Regions from separate parts of the Endozoicomonas gorgoniicola genome, predicted to be linked through region 2. Evidence: predicted binding sites of a transcription regulator. Region 2 holds the regulator's gene; the other holds the start of a gene.
What was found. The regulator FNR, encoded in region 2, switches genes on or off when oxygen is low (the NO sensors DNR and NnrR bind a similar motif). The targets are predictions, from matches to a motif close to TTGATNTANATCAA.

Region 1 (7,096 bases), 510 kb from region 2:
GATCAATTCTGCTCTGAGCCATACGCCGGACATAATGCCCGTAGCCTACCACACCCAGCCTGCTGAAGATTATGTCAACGATATTCCTTATGATCTGGTGTTTCATGCCTACCTGTTGAACTGTGCTTCTTCACCAGAAAAGCTGAATGAGCTTTGTCGTGTACTGTATCGGCATCTTGCCGTGGGAGGTCAGATGCTGGGAATTATGGGAATGCTTGGACACTACCCTTCAGGAAGCAAGAATCCCAGTGGCTGCTATACAGCCTATCAGGGTGAGCTGTCCGAAGGTGACGGCTATACGATCTTTTTTCCGGGACAGCAGGAAGCGGTTAATCATTACTGGCGTCGCAGTACCTGCCATTCTGCTCTGGTAGAAGCGGGTTTTTCGGATATTCGCTGGTACCTGCCTTCAGACAATCGCAGTCATCAGATGCCTGTTGATGACTGGATTGAGCTTGAAGAAAACCCTGTTTTTATTGGTGTCAGTGCAACCAGATAGTTTCAGCATCGCTTATGTAAAGTGATCGCCTTGTCGTAGCAGTCCAGCGAGCATTCGCCACACCCTGTACACAGGGCTTCATCTATCTGCACTCGCTGGTCTTTAATGCGGATCGCGTCTTCTTCGCAGGCATCCACACAAAAGTCACAGTGCTGGTTCAGGGTGAGCTGACAGTGACCGCTGACTCTGGCTACCGCCTGTATACGACGACCGTCTTCTTTGCTCAGAGCCCCCGTTGGACAGTGGTCAACACACTGGTCACAAAAGTCACAGCGACCGTAATCCAGCGAGAGAACAGGGAGTCCCTTTAACACGGGATGGCTTTCCTCTGACTGGCGAATCACCCGTTGTGGGCAGGCATCTATGCACCGGTCACAGCGATCACACAACGCCAGAAATGTCTGGTTATCCTGCGCCCAGGGTGGGCGTGGATAGATCGATTCAGGCAGTTCAACCGGTTTAGGTTTGACCAGTCGTCGAAATAACGCCCGGCGACCGGGGGAGGCGAGTTCTTCTGAATGGTTCATTGATCTGTTCATCAAAACGTTCAGCGATACAGTCTGACAATCCGATATTCAGCCCCGGTCAGGGCGGCCAGTTGTTCAAGGCTGCCTTTTATCAGCTGGCTGATGCCACGGTACACATCGGTTTGTGCATTGTCGTACAGTACTTCCAGAAAGCGGGGAGCCCAGGTCAGTACATGTCCAGTTAAGAAATCTTTTAATACGTCACGCTGGGTGTCCAGACAGGCACTGTCTGGTTCTGTTTCCACCATTTTGGCAAGGCGGTCAGCCATAAAGGCAAACATCAGGCCCAGGTGGTCTTCCGGCTCCCGTGTTCCTGTGTCTATTTCAATGCCACAGTCACGGTAGAACTGTTTAGCGGCAAGGGTAGGTTCGCCACACAGTGTCTGTTCTTCAGTCAGATAAACAGAAGCCCAGGGCGCTGCTTTAAGTTCTTCCGGACCCACAAACAGTTCGGCGTAATCGGCTTGAATATTACGAATAGCCTCTGGTGCAGACGACTGCAGACCTTTGGCAATTAATGTCAGTCCGTCATTTATTTCATGGTGGGAAGTGCTGTCCTGTCCGTGATCGGCAAGCTGTTTCAACTGCTCCAGAAACTCAACGTCAGGTGTCTGATGTAGGCACTGGTAAATCAGCTGACAGGAAAACTGGAAGTCCGCCAGAATCGTCGGGGTTTCATTGCTCATGGTTATTACCCGTTAATCGAAGAAGTAAGAAGCAGCTGGTAGAGTCTGGATGATCCCATTTCAGGGAGGTGATGTCTCTTGCGACTTGTCCGGTGAAAGTTTCGCGTTTGGGATGGTGTTCCACAGAAATCGCACAGAAATCGCACAGAAAGTGGCAGAGGCCAGGTGGCCTGGTTAGCCACCAATCTGTGCCAGCGTGGCTGTGCCACCGGTATAGCCATTTTGCAGAAAATGTTTACCCTGCTTCAGCTGCAGAAAATTCTGGATGCGGTTAATCAGTTCCGGCTGCTGCTGATCGTACTGCAGCAGGTCTCTGAGGTCATAGCCCTGATCGCCGAACAGGCACAGCTGTAGTTTGCCCAGGCTGGTTACCCGAAGGCGGTTGCAATCGTCACAGAAATCCGGTGAGTAGGGGGTAATGAGACCAATGCGACCACGGTATTGCGGGTGGTAATACTCCTGCGCCGGACCTGCCGATTTGTGTCGTGCCACCCTGACCCATCCGCTTTCGAGCAGTTGATCCCGAACCGTATTGCCAGCCAGATGTTGCTGGTTAAAGAAGTCCTGATTGTCGCCGGTTTGCATCAGCTCAATAAATCGCAGGGTGATGGGCTGGTCTTTTATCCAGTTCAGGAAGTCAGGCAGCTGATCGGCATTGTGGCCACGCATCAGTACGGCGTTAACTTTGAAGCCGCTCATGCCCAGCTGGAAACCTCTGTCGATACCGTTCAGGATTTCCTGCAGACGGTTATGACCGGTGATGGTCTGGAAGCCACGGGCATCCAGGCTGTCAACGCTGACGTTAATAGCATCCACCCCGGCTTCCAGCCAGGACTCAATTCGCTCATCCATCCTGTAACCATTGGTGGTCATGGCGACGGTCTGAATACCGGGAATCTGTTTAATCGTCGATACAATGTCGTTAAATTCATGGCGCAGGGTCGGCTCACCACCGGTAATACGCACTTTTTCTACACCCAGCCGGGCGAAAGCACTAATTAATCGTCGTATTTCGTCTACGGTCAGGGATTGCTTATGGTGGTGTTCTCCACACCCGTCAGGCAAACAGTAGTTGCAGCGGAAATTACACAGGTCGGTAATCGAGAGTCTCAGGTAGGGGAAGGTCCGCCCCAGATTGTCTTGCAAACGTAACATCAAACACCTTTCCAAATGCGGGAGGCACTGGCATTTCTGCCAGAACCCTGGTAGCAGCGAGTACATCATTCTGCTACGGCTTCAGAACCATGCCATGGGTTTAGGGACTGAAGCTCGGCGCTCATAATAATAATTTTCAGGGACTATCCTAACGATCTGTGCGGGTGATTTCCATACAGAAAAGCTGCATTGTGAAAAAATGTTTATCATACAGCTCGATTTTTGTTGGCTTTGTTAATTATGAACATTGTAAATTGTCAAACACCTCTAATCGGATTTGCGGCTTACAGTGGCACGGGTAAGACCACGCTGCTGGAAAAGCTGCTGCCCATTCTGGTGGGGCGAAAACTCAGGGTGGGAATGGTAAAAGCATCGCACCATGATATTGATCCGGACAAGCCGGGCAAGGACAGTTATCGTTTGCGGCATGCGGGTGCCACACAACTGGTGTTGAGCACGCCACAGCGGTCTGTCTGTTATACCGAGCGAGACCCGGATACCCCCCGTATGCTTGAAGAACAGCTTCGTTTGCTGGACCTGGATAACCTGGACCTGGTCGTGGTGGAAGGGTTTCGTGATGAGCCTTTTACCAAGATCGAGCTGTACCGGCCCGTTCTCAACAAGCTGCCGTTGCATCCCGGCGACCCCAATATTATTGCCATCGCCTGTGATGATTCTGGCTATCAGCCAGAGCGTTTAATGCCGGTTCTGGATATCAACCATCCTGAACAGATTGCAGACTTTATTGTTGCCACTTTTTTAAAGGAATTATCCCATGACTGATTGCTGTTCAACTCCCGGACTGATGCCCCTGGAGCAGGGACTGGAAAAACTCCGTCAGGAAATTACCCCGGTATCCGGGGTTGAACAGGTCGCCCTGGAGGATGCTCTGGACCGGGTGCTGGCTGAACCTGTTATTTCGCCCGTCAATGTTCCTTCCCACAATAATTCAGCCATGGACGGTTATGCCCTGCGGCTTAAAGACCTGGAGAATACCGATACGCTGCCACTGGCCGGGCAGTCACTGGCCGGCCACCCTTATGCTGGCGAACTGCCTGCCGGACAGTGTATCCGGATTATGACCGGTGCCAGCGTACCGGATAGCGCAGACACTGTGATTATGCAGGAGCAGGTGAATGTAACGGACAACGGTGTTCAGTTTCTGAATAAACCTGAAGTCACCGGTAATAATGTCCGTCTTGCGGGCGAAGATATCCCGGAAGGTTGTAAGGTGTTTGCGGCGGGTCATAGAGTGAGGGCACAGGACCTGGGGGTGCTGGCTTCCCTCGGTGTTCCTGAAGTAAAAGTCTTTCGTCGTGTCAAAGTAGCGCTGTTTTCTACGGGTGATGAGCTGAAATTGCCGGGACAGTCGCTAAGGCCGGGCGATATTTACGACAGTAATCGTTTTGCATTAAAAGCCATGCTGAAGCGTCTGGGCATTGAGGTTATTGATCTGGGGCTAATTGCTGATGATCCGGAAGCGCTGCGTCAGGCTTTTACAAAAGCAGATCAGCAGGCGGATGTCGTCATTACTTCGGGCGGTGTTTCCGTGGGTGATGCCGATTTCGTTAAGGATATTCTGCAGGAAATGGGCACCATGTCGTTCTGGAAACTGGCGATCAAGCCCGGCAAGCCTTTTGCCTTTGGACGACTGCCTGATAGCTGGTTTATTGGTTTGCCCGGTAATCCGGTTTCCGCCACGATAACGTTTCAGCAGCTGGCAACGCCCGCTCTTCTGCACTTGATGGGTACCCGCGCAGCTGGTCTGCAAACCATTCAGGCTGTGTGTAAAACCCCGCTTAAGAAGAGGCCGGGACGGAGAGAGTTTCAGCGCGGTATTCTGTCAACCGGCGCGGATGGGCAGATGGAAGTGGTGACTACAGGCAGCCAGGGTTCCGGAGTGATGCGTTCCATGAGTCTGGCTAACTGTTATATCGTTCTGTCTGAGCAACAGGGTGATGTGGCAGAGGGGGAGCAGGTAACGGTTCAGCTGTTTACTCATCTGCTGATGAATTAACACACTCTTCGCCGCCACTCTTCGCCGCCACTCTTCGCCGCCACCCTGCACCGGTGGCGGCAAATCTCAATCATTCTTATCTGCGGGTACGTTAGGGGCAGGCTTTGTATGGCAGGCAGATGCCGCAATTGCGTTAGTGGTGACCGCATAGTCAGTGTGTTTAATATTTGGTAGCACAAAAAATAGTCAACATTAGTTGACTCAGATCAATTATCGACTGCAAAACATACCTTTATTATCTGCACAGCCTGAATCCTGACTTGCAAGCTCTCGTCCATGTGCCTATTAAAAAACATTTTATTTCAGGAGTTTGCTACTCAGGTCAAACCCAATTGACCGGAGCACTCAATGAAAAACTGGCTTGATGAAACGATCCTGTCGCCTATGAAGCGGCGCCGCTTTATGAAGTGGGGCTCGCTGTTAGGAGGCGCCTCTGTAGTCAGCGCTGGACTGCCGTTAAAGTCTGTTGCCAAAGCTTCTTTTACTGATAAGAAAACCCCCGAAAACAAAACGACCTGGTCCGCCTGTATGGTGAATTGCGGGAGCCGCTGCGCACTGCAGGTGCATACCAATGACGGCGTTATTACCCAAATAGAGTCTGATAATCGGGGTGATGATAAAGTTTTTGGAGAGCACCAGATTCGTGCCTGCCTGCGAGGTCGTTCTATTAAACATCGGGTTTATAATCCGGATCGTCTGAAATACCCGATGAAACGTATCGGTGAGCGTGGTGAAGGGCGTTTTGAACGCATTAGCTGGGACGAAGCCCTGGACTTGCTGGCCGATAAGCTGAAGTACACGATTGACACCCACGGCAATGATTCCATCTTTTTCACCTATGGCACTGGTACCCAAGGCTATCGTACAGATGGTCAGCATGCCCTGCATCGCCTGATGAATATGCTGGGTGGATACCTGAAATACTGGGGTAACTACAGCTGGGGGCAGATTCAGCATGCCCTGCCTTTCACATACGGCGATACCAAGGCCGCTGCTAATGGCAGTTATACCTCAGAAATTAAGAACGCAGATCTGCTGGTGATGTTTGGGTACAACCCGGCTGAAACCCGAATGAGTGGCGGTGGTGAAATTTACGAACACAGTGTGGCTGTGCGTGAGAGAAATGTTCGTACCATCATTATTGATCCTCGTTATACCGACACTATGCTGGGTAAAGAAGATGAATGGATTCCTATTCGTCCCGGAACCGATGCTGCGCTGGTTGAAGGTATTGCCCATGTGTTGATTACCGAGAACCTGGTGGATCAGGCATTCCTGGATAAATATTGCCAGGGCTATGATGAAAAAACACTGCCAGCCAGTGCACCGAAAAATGGACACTATAAAGCTCATATCCTGGGTCAGGGGCCCGACGGTATCGAAAAGACACCTGTGTGGGCTTCTGGCATGACTGGTATTCCAGCCAAAAAGATTATTCAGCTGGCTCGCGAAATTGGTTCTGCCAAACCGGCTTATATCCTTCAGGGTACTGGCATTCAACGTCAGGCCAACGGTGAGCAGTCAGCCCGCTCTATTGTTATGTTGCCCATTCTGACCGGTAACATTGGTCTGCCCGGTACTAATACCGGTGATATGCCTGCGAACTATAGCTATCCGGTGCCAATGATTCCGACCGGAAAAAACCCTGTAAAAGCTGCTATTCCTTTCTTTGGCTGGACGGATGCTATCGTCCGGGGTCAGGAAATGACAGACAAAACGGATGGTGTTCTTGGCGTTAAGCAATTAAACACGTCAATTAAAATGCTGATCAGTTATGCCAGTAATATGTTGGCAAACCAGCATGCTGATATAAACCGCACGAGAGAAATCTTGCGAGATGAAAGCCTGTGTGAGTTTATCGTTCTTCTCGATAACCATATGACACCGAGCGCACGCTTTGCTGATTTGCTGTTACCTGATGTGACGACTCTGGAAAACACAGAGGTCAGCTCCGATGGTTACGCTTCCGGTTCTATGGGTGCAGTTGTACCTCTGGTTCCCGCTATTAAGCCGATGTATGAGTGCCGCAGTGCTTACGATGTGTGTGTGGGCGTGGCGGAACGTTTTGGAATTCGTGAGCAGTATACAGAGGGTCGTACCCATGAGCAGTGGGTTGAGCATCTGTACGCCGGAGCCCGGGCCAAAGATTCCCGTCTACCTTCTCTGGAACAGCTGCGAAAAGACGGTCCTTTAAGGGTAATGGCGCCGGAAG
Region 2 (7,096 bases):
CCGCATGTCTGCCATCATGCAGCTGCTTAACCATGCCCGGCATGACAAGCCGGCTATTGCCAGAATGGCTGACCGGGTAGCCGTTTGGTTTGTTGCTTCGGTGTTGATTGTTGCCACCACCGTCTACTGGTACTGGTCCGCAGCGGCCGCCGAAGACGCTTTCTGGATTACTCTGTCAGTACTGGTGGTCACCTGTCCCTGCGCTCTGTCACTGGCCACGCCTACGGCGCTCACCGCTGCCACTGGACATTTGCACCAGCTTGGTTTCCTGATCACAAAAGGGCATGTTCTGGAAGGTCTTGAGAAGATTACCCATGTTGTCTTTGACAAAACAGGTACGCTGACCCGAGGCAATATAGAGCTGAGTGAAGTGCGTATGGTTAGCCAGAGTCACTCAGAAAGCGATGTAATACAAATTGCTGCGGCACTGGAAGCTCATTCAGAACACCCTATTGCGAAAGCTTTTCAAACGACAACGTCGACGTTATCAGTACAGACAGTGAAGACTTACACCGCACAGGGCGTTGAAGGTGTTATAGACGGCAATGTTTACCGGATAGGCAAACCCGATTTCTGCCTGCCAGACAACAGCCCGGCAAGACCGGAAGGCACTGGTCAGTGGTTACTACTCAGCCAGAACCATACAGCCCTGTGCTGGTTCCGGATGATGGACGACAGTTTGCGTCAGGAAGCCTGCGAAGTGGTCAGCCAGTTACAAAACCGTGGAATAACCGTGACGCTGCTCAGCGGAGACCAGACAAACGTGGTTGCCACTGTCGCTGAAGAGTTAAATATCAACCACTGGCAGGCACAGGCAAGCCCCGACGACAAGCTTGAGTTTATCAGGCAGCAACAACAACGGGGTGAACGGGTTCTGATGGTGGGCGACGGCATCAACGATGTCCCGGTTCTGGCAGGGGCAGATATTTCACTGGCGATGGGTACGGCTTCCGATCTGGCAAAAACCAGTGCCGACGCCGTCCTGCTATCTAACGACTTAAGTCGTTTGCTGGATGCCTGGCAGCTGGCTCGCAAAACCCGTTCAGTCATTCGCCAGAACCTGACCTGGTCACTGCTGTATAACCTTAGCGCACTGCCTCTGGCAGCAGCAGGTCTGATCGCCCCCTGGATGGCAGCCATAGGTATGGCACTGAGTTCACTGATTGTTGTGGGCAATGCCCTGCGCCTGGGTGGACAACAAAAAAACAGCCGTGTCCCGGTTTCTGAGTGCTCAGAACCACCCTCTGTATACAACCCGGCCATAAGGATATAAACATGGAAAGCCTGTTTATTCTCATCCCCCTTGCCGTTCTGTTTATTGCCCTCGCCATCAGGTTGTTTTTCTGGGCAGTAGACAGTGGGCAGTTTGATGACCTCGAAGGTCCGGCTCATAGCATTCTTTATGAAGACAAAACAATAAAGCCAGAAACTGACACATGTCAGAGTAGTGGGAAAAAAAAGCCTTTAGAATCATAAATATGCAAAACACATGATCTTTCTGAGAATAATAAATTACTGGATATATTGAGATGGAGCTAAGCCATACCATGCCTGTTTATCTGACCGCGCTCAGTATCGGACTGCTGGGCAGCGCTCACTGTATTGGCATGTGTGGCGGTATTACCTCGGCGTTAAGCCTGTCGCTTCAGGGCAAAAATCGCTGGCAGACAACGGTCTTAATGCTGACCTATCACCTGGGCAGGATAGGTAGCTATGCACTGGCTGGTTTTATTCTGGGTAGTATTGGCTGGTATCTGGGCGACCTCAGTCGTGGACTTCATCTGGCCTTGCGCGGTGTCGCAGGCATTATGCTGATCGCCATGGGGCTTTATATTAGCGGTTGGTGGCGGGGCCTTATGCGTCTGGAACAGTTTGGTGGACGACTATGGAAACATATTCAGCCAGCAGCCAGTCGTTTACTGCCGATTCGTAATCTGCCTAATGCCCTGACGCTGGGCAGCCTCTGGGGCTGGCTTCCCTGCGGAATGGTCTACAGCACACTGGTCTGGAGCGCCACTCAGGGCAATGCCCTGCAATCGGCCTTATTGATGTGCCTGTTTGGGCTCGGTACCTTGCCCGCTGTCTTTTTAACGGGTCTGTTTGCCAGACAGTTAACCTCGCTGATTCAGGCAGCAGCTACCCGCAACATTGCGGGCGTATTAATGATCCTGTTTGGGCTCTGGGCTATTCCCGGTCCACATCAAAAATGGGTTATGTCTTTACTGGCCATGAGCAGTCACTCAATGTAGCCGGTACGACCTCATCTACCTGACCCTGATCAATTAAATCAAAGAAATGTAAATTACGCACCCTACCTATTGACACACATCAACTTTATCTATCCACCCTTTTCGTAAACTAAAACAACATTTCACAAGGTCGACGGCTGACTGATGACCTGACAAGAACAACATGAGAAAAACTATGAATAACACACCCGTGTGGGATACAGGACTGATTAGCAAGTATGACCTGTCTGGTCCACGCTATACCTCATACCCAACGGCAGTTCAGTTTTCTGAAGACTTCGACAAGCAGCATTATCAGTCCAGCGCCTGGCGTAGTTCAGCCACAGACAAGCCTCTGTCGCTGTATTTCCATATTCCGTTTTGCCAGCACGTTTGTTACTACTGTGCCTGCAACAAGATTGTCACTCAGCGCAAAGAGCAGGCAGACACTTACCTGAACTACCTGTTCAAAGAAATTGAGCTGCAGGCAGACCTGTATAATGACGATCAGGAAGTACAACAGCTACACCTTGGGGGCGGCACGCCCACTTTCCTTAATCAGGAACAGATTTCAGCGTTGATGAACAAGGTATCTGAACACTTCAAACTGTCCCACGGGAGTGACATTGATTACTCCATCGAACTGGACCCTCGTGAAGTAGACTGGCCCATGATGGCGACATTGCGGGACCAGGGCTTTACCCGCATCAGCATTGGCGTTCAGGATCTGGACCCGGTGGTACAGCAGGCGGTTAACCGGGTACAAAGCGAAGCGCAAATTGAATCGGTTCTTGATGCAGCCCGCACCATGGCATTCAAATCGGTTCACATGGACCTGATATACGGGCTGCCGCAACAGACGCTCAGCGGATTCATGACTACCATTGATAAGGTGATCGCGATGCAACCCGATCGTCTGTCGCTGTTTAACTACGCTCACCTGCCACATCGCTTTATGCCACAGCGTCGAATAAATGAGAGAGACCTGCCACCTGCCGATGTCAAACTGCAGATTCTGCAGCAGGCGACCCGCAGGTTACTGGACAGTGGCTATGTTTACATCGGCATGGATCATTTTGCACTACCCGATGACGAGCTGGCAGTAGCACAGGAAGACGGCACGCTGCATCGCAACTTTCAGGGTTATACCACACACAGCCAGTGTGACCTGATAGGTATGGGCATCTCTTCTATCAGCAAGGTAGGCAACACCTATATCCAGAACTATACAAATATGGCTGAATACCAGTCTGCTATCGAGCAAAGTCAGTTGCCGATTAAGCGCGGTCTGAAAATGACCAGAGATGACCAGATTCGTCAGAGTGTCATCAACGAGCTGATCTGCCATTTCAGACTAAAACCAGAAACAATTGAGCAGCAATATTCTATTGATTTTCCCAGCTACTTTCTGTCTGAACTGATCAACTTAAAACCACTGGCACAGGATGGTCTGATCGTCATAACACCCGAAATTCTGGAAGTCACACCGGTAGGCAAACTGCTGATACGAAATATCTGCATGGTGTTTGACCGGTATTATCAGGAGCAAAAAAACACGAAGCTTTTTTCTAAAGTGATTTAATCTGGATATCCTTTTACATAGATCAGAGGTTAGTCGCTCTAACTCTGATCTGTGCAGTGCTCAATAAGCCGACAACAACAATGAAACTCCTGCTTCTTAAAGGGCGTCGTATAAAAAGTCGCAAACACCCTGCTCAAACCCAGAAAAAGGGCAAAGCATTCACTAATAAGACCAGCTATCAGCCGCAACATAATGCGACTTACCGAATTAAGTTCAAAAAACAATCAATATCAACATTCGTAAGTCAACACCGCACTTACACTTTCCAAATATTTTCCATACAATAGTCAGCGTTTTGCATTTAAGACCTTGAGGGCACTCAATGACGTCTAAGCCCAACGTCCGACAACCAAGCCATGTGGCATGCAGGGATTGCAGTCTCAGCTCTCTGTGCCTGCCGCTGGCGTTGAGCGTGAAAGACATTGACAATCTGGATCGAATCATAAAACGCGGCCGCCCGCTGAAAAAAGGGGAACACCTGTTTCTGGAAGGAGACCCGTTCGACAGCGTATACGCTGTGCGTTCCGGGGCTATCAAAACCTACACAGCAACTAACGAAGGTGAAGAACAGATTACTGCCTTCTACCTGCCAAGCGAAATCCTCGGCCTGAGCGGTATGGACACTGACATGTATCCGGTCTCCGCCCAGGCCATGGAAACCACCATGGTGTGTGAGATTCCGTTTGAGCAGCTGGAAATGCTGTCTGACGAATTCCCGGAGCTGGGTCGTCACCTGATGCGCCTGATGAGCAAAAAAATCAGGGAAGACCAGCAAATGATGATGCTGCTGTCCAAGAAGAATGCAGACGAGCGTATCGCTACATTCCTGATCAATCTTGCCAGCCGTTTCCGTCGTCGTGGTTTCTCATCCCAGTCTTTCAGACTGTCCATGTCCCGTAACGAGATGGGCAACTATCTGGGTCTGGCAGTAGAGACGGTTAGCCGTGTTTTCACTCGTTTCCAGAAAAACGGCCTGATTTCGGCTGTTGGCAAGGAAATTGAAATTCGTGACGCAGTTCAACTATGCTCTCTGGCTGGCGGAAAAGCCGCTGATATTGAACAGATCATTGCAATAAACTGATTTGATGTAACCTGTTCACACTGTCGTACAGTCCGATGGCACCGTACGGCAGTGGTTTTCTCCAAGCCATGATCAGCACTTTCACAGCATATGGTTGCCACTTCATGATCATCGACGATTTTTATCTCAAGTCCCAGATTCGTACTGTTCCCGACTGGCCCAAGCCAGGCATTCTGTTCCGGGATGTTTCCACCATTTTTGAAAACCCAAAAGCCTGGCGTGGCGTGATGGACAGTTTTATCCACCGTTACATGGAGCTGGATTTCAGCCATATTGGTGCAATGGATGCACGGGGCTTTCTGATCGGCTCCAACCTTTCCTATGTACTCAACAAGCCTCTGGTTCTGTTTCGCAAAAAAGGTAAACTGCCCGCCAAAACCATCTCGGTAGAATACGATCTGGAGTATGGAACAGCCAGCCTGGAGGTTCATGCCGACAGCCTGCAAAAAGGTGACCGGGTCTTACTGGTTGACGACCTGATTGCAACGGGTGGCACTCTGCTGGCTGCGGTTCAGCTCATTGAAAAACTGGGCGCAAGAACCATTGAGGCGGCAGCGATTATGGACCTGCCTGACCTTGGCGGCTCCCGTCGTCTGCAAAATGCAGGCGTTCCCACCTTTTCGTTGTGCGCCTTTGAAGGGGAATAAGCTCTGTTAGAGTGAGTCAGCAGCTCCTCTTTGTATGGCATCTCTTACAGATTATTTCCAAAATGGCAGATGCTTCAGTATTAAGCCAGTGATACGATAAAACGAGTATTAAACCTCACGAAGGATCAAGGTATGGGAATTTGTGCAAAGGAATTGCGCCATTACGTTGTCCGTCCCACCCTGAAGCATCTCAAAATGTGGAGCCCAACCGCCGAAAACCTGTTGCTGGGAACAGCGGCCAGAGAGTCAGAGCTGGGGTTTCATATCAAACAGGATCATCATCGGGCTCTGGGGATTTATCATATCTCTCCCCGAATGCACCGGAATATCTGGGACTTTTACCTGGCAAAAAGGTCAGAACTGTCGAGCCTGGTCAGAGGCCTGGCCAGCCAGAGAGAATTTCTGTGTCACCCTCACCATGAACTGGCCACCAACCTGTCCTATGCAACGGCGATTGCATGGCTGATCTATTGCCGGACTGAAAAAAGCATTCATTCCTTACCAGAAGACGATATCAAAGGACTGGGCAAACTGTGGCACAACTATTTCCACCGGCATAACCCGGGGTCAGTGCAAAGCTTTGTAGACAGTTATGAAAGGCTGATCACAGGGGAAACCAGCCAGGCCAGTAAAAATCAGGCGACAGCCGTCATTCGAAGTCTTTAATCAACTACGACTATCACGCGCTTCTGCACACTTGATGCAAAGATCGGCATAAGGCATAGCGCCCAATCGGGCGGAGGCGATCTCATCACCACAGACGACGCAATAACCATACTCATCATTATTCATTCGATCCAGAGCCAGATTGATCTTATTCAGCTCAATTCTGGCCTCATTCCCCAGTGCATCAATAACCTCATCATTTTCCCGCTCCTGAGCCTGCTCAGACCAGTCTGCACTGGCTTTGCGAGTGACGTCTTTTTTGATGCTATGCAACCGCTCATTGAGTGCTTCCCGGCGGTTTAGCATCCAATCTCTCAACTTTTTGTAATCACTCATAAAAATCCCCTGAACATTGCGTTTATCGAAGATTATTGTTAGTACTGGCTATCCCTGAGTTACCGTTATTCAGCTTAAACAGCCATGAGCAAAGGAAATTATTCGGCAAGCCGAAAAGCACTGCCCCTGAATGGTTTATACAGGTTAAGTCAACATTCCCTGATAGCGTTCTGATTCATAGCCAACTGTCTATTTTCAGCACAGATTAAAGTTAGCGGATGATTTCAACCCTGTAGAACATTTTATCTCATATAATGACACACTCTGCATATACCGAAACAGCACCAGAACATTGATCTACATCAACAACGCTTCCGGGGTGACTGTTGGTAGAAGCACCGGATTGCGGCTGAATATTGCACACAGCTATAATCTCCAGCTTTATTTCGGAATCAGTGTTCTAAACCTATGAGTTCGTCCACCCTGACTGGCGCAGAAAAATACAGTTTCAATAAACTCCAGAAAAAACTGAGACGCTTTACCGGCAAAGCCATAGAAGACTTCAATATGATTGAGGAGGGCGACCGGATCATGGTCTGCCTGTCAGGGGGTAAGG

Region 1: a site for FNR is predicted at 5,081-5,094, ahead of NX722_RS04765 (DMSO/selenate family reductase complex A subunit). Genes of this name have one in related genera too.

The regions. Positions count from the first base shown of each region.
Region 1 covers NZ_JAPFCC010000001.1:1,027,600-1,034,695, forward strand. The annotation lists gene NX722_RS04735 (class I SAM-dependent methyltransferase) at 1-499, shown strand, start outside; gene napF (ferredoxin-type protein NapF) at 502-1,026, opposite strand; gene NX722_RS04745 (TorD/DmsD family molecular chaperone) at 1,047-1,712, opposite strand; gene moaA (GTP 3',8-cyclase MoaA) at 1,887-2,867, opposite strand; molybdenum cofactor riboswitch at 2,856-2,999, opposite strand; gene mobB (molybdopterin-guanine dinucleotide biosynthesis protein B) at 3,108-3,650, shown strand; gene moeA (molybdopterin molybdotransferase MoeA) at 3,643-4,884, shown strand; gene NX722_RS04765 (DMSO/selenate family reductase complex A subunit) at 5,233-7,096, shown strand, end outside.
Region 2 covers NZ_JAPFCC010000001.1:517,423-524,518, reverse strand. The annotation lists gene NX722_RS02410 (heavy metal translocating P-type ATPase) at 1-1,273, shown strand, start outside; gene ccoS (cbb3-type cytochrome oxidase assembly protein CcoS) at 1,276-1,476, shown strand; gene NX722_RS02400 (sulfite exporter TauE/SafE family protein) at 1,530-2,249, shown strand; gene hemN (oxygen-independent coproporphyrinogen III oxidase) at 2,425-3,810, shown strand; gene fnr (fumarate/nitrate reduction transcriptional regulator Fnr) at 4,133-4,891, shown strand; gene NX722_RS02385 (adenine phosphoribosyltransferase) at 4,996-5,538, shown strand; gene NX722_RS02380 (hypothetical protein) at 5,671-6,204, shown strand; gene NX722_RS02375 (TraR/DksA family transcriptional regulator) at 6,205-6,540, opposite strand; gene ttcA (tRNA 2-thiocytidine(32) synthetase TtcA) at 6,949-7,096, shown strand, end outside.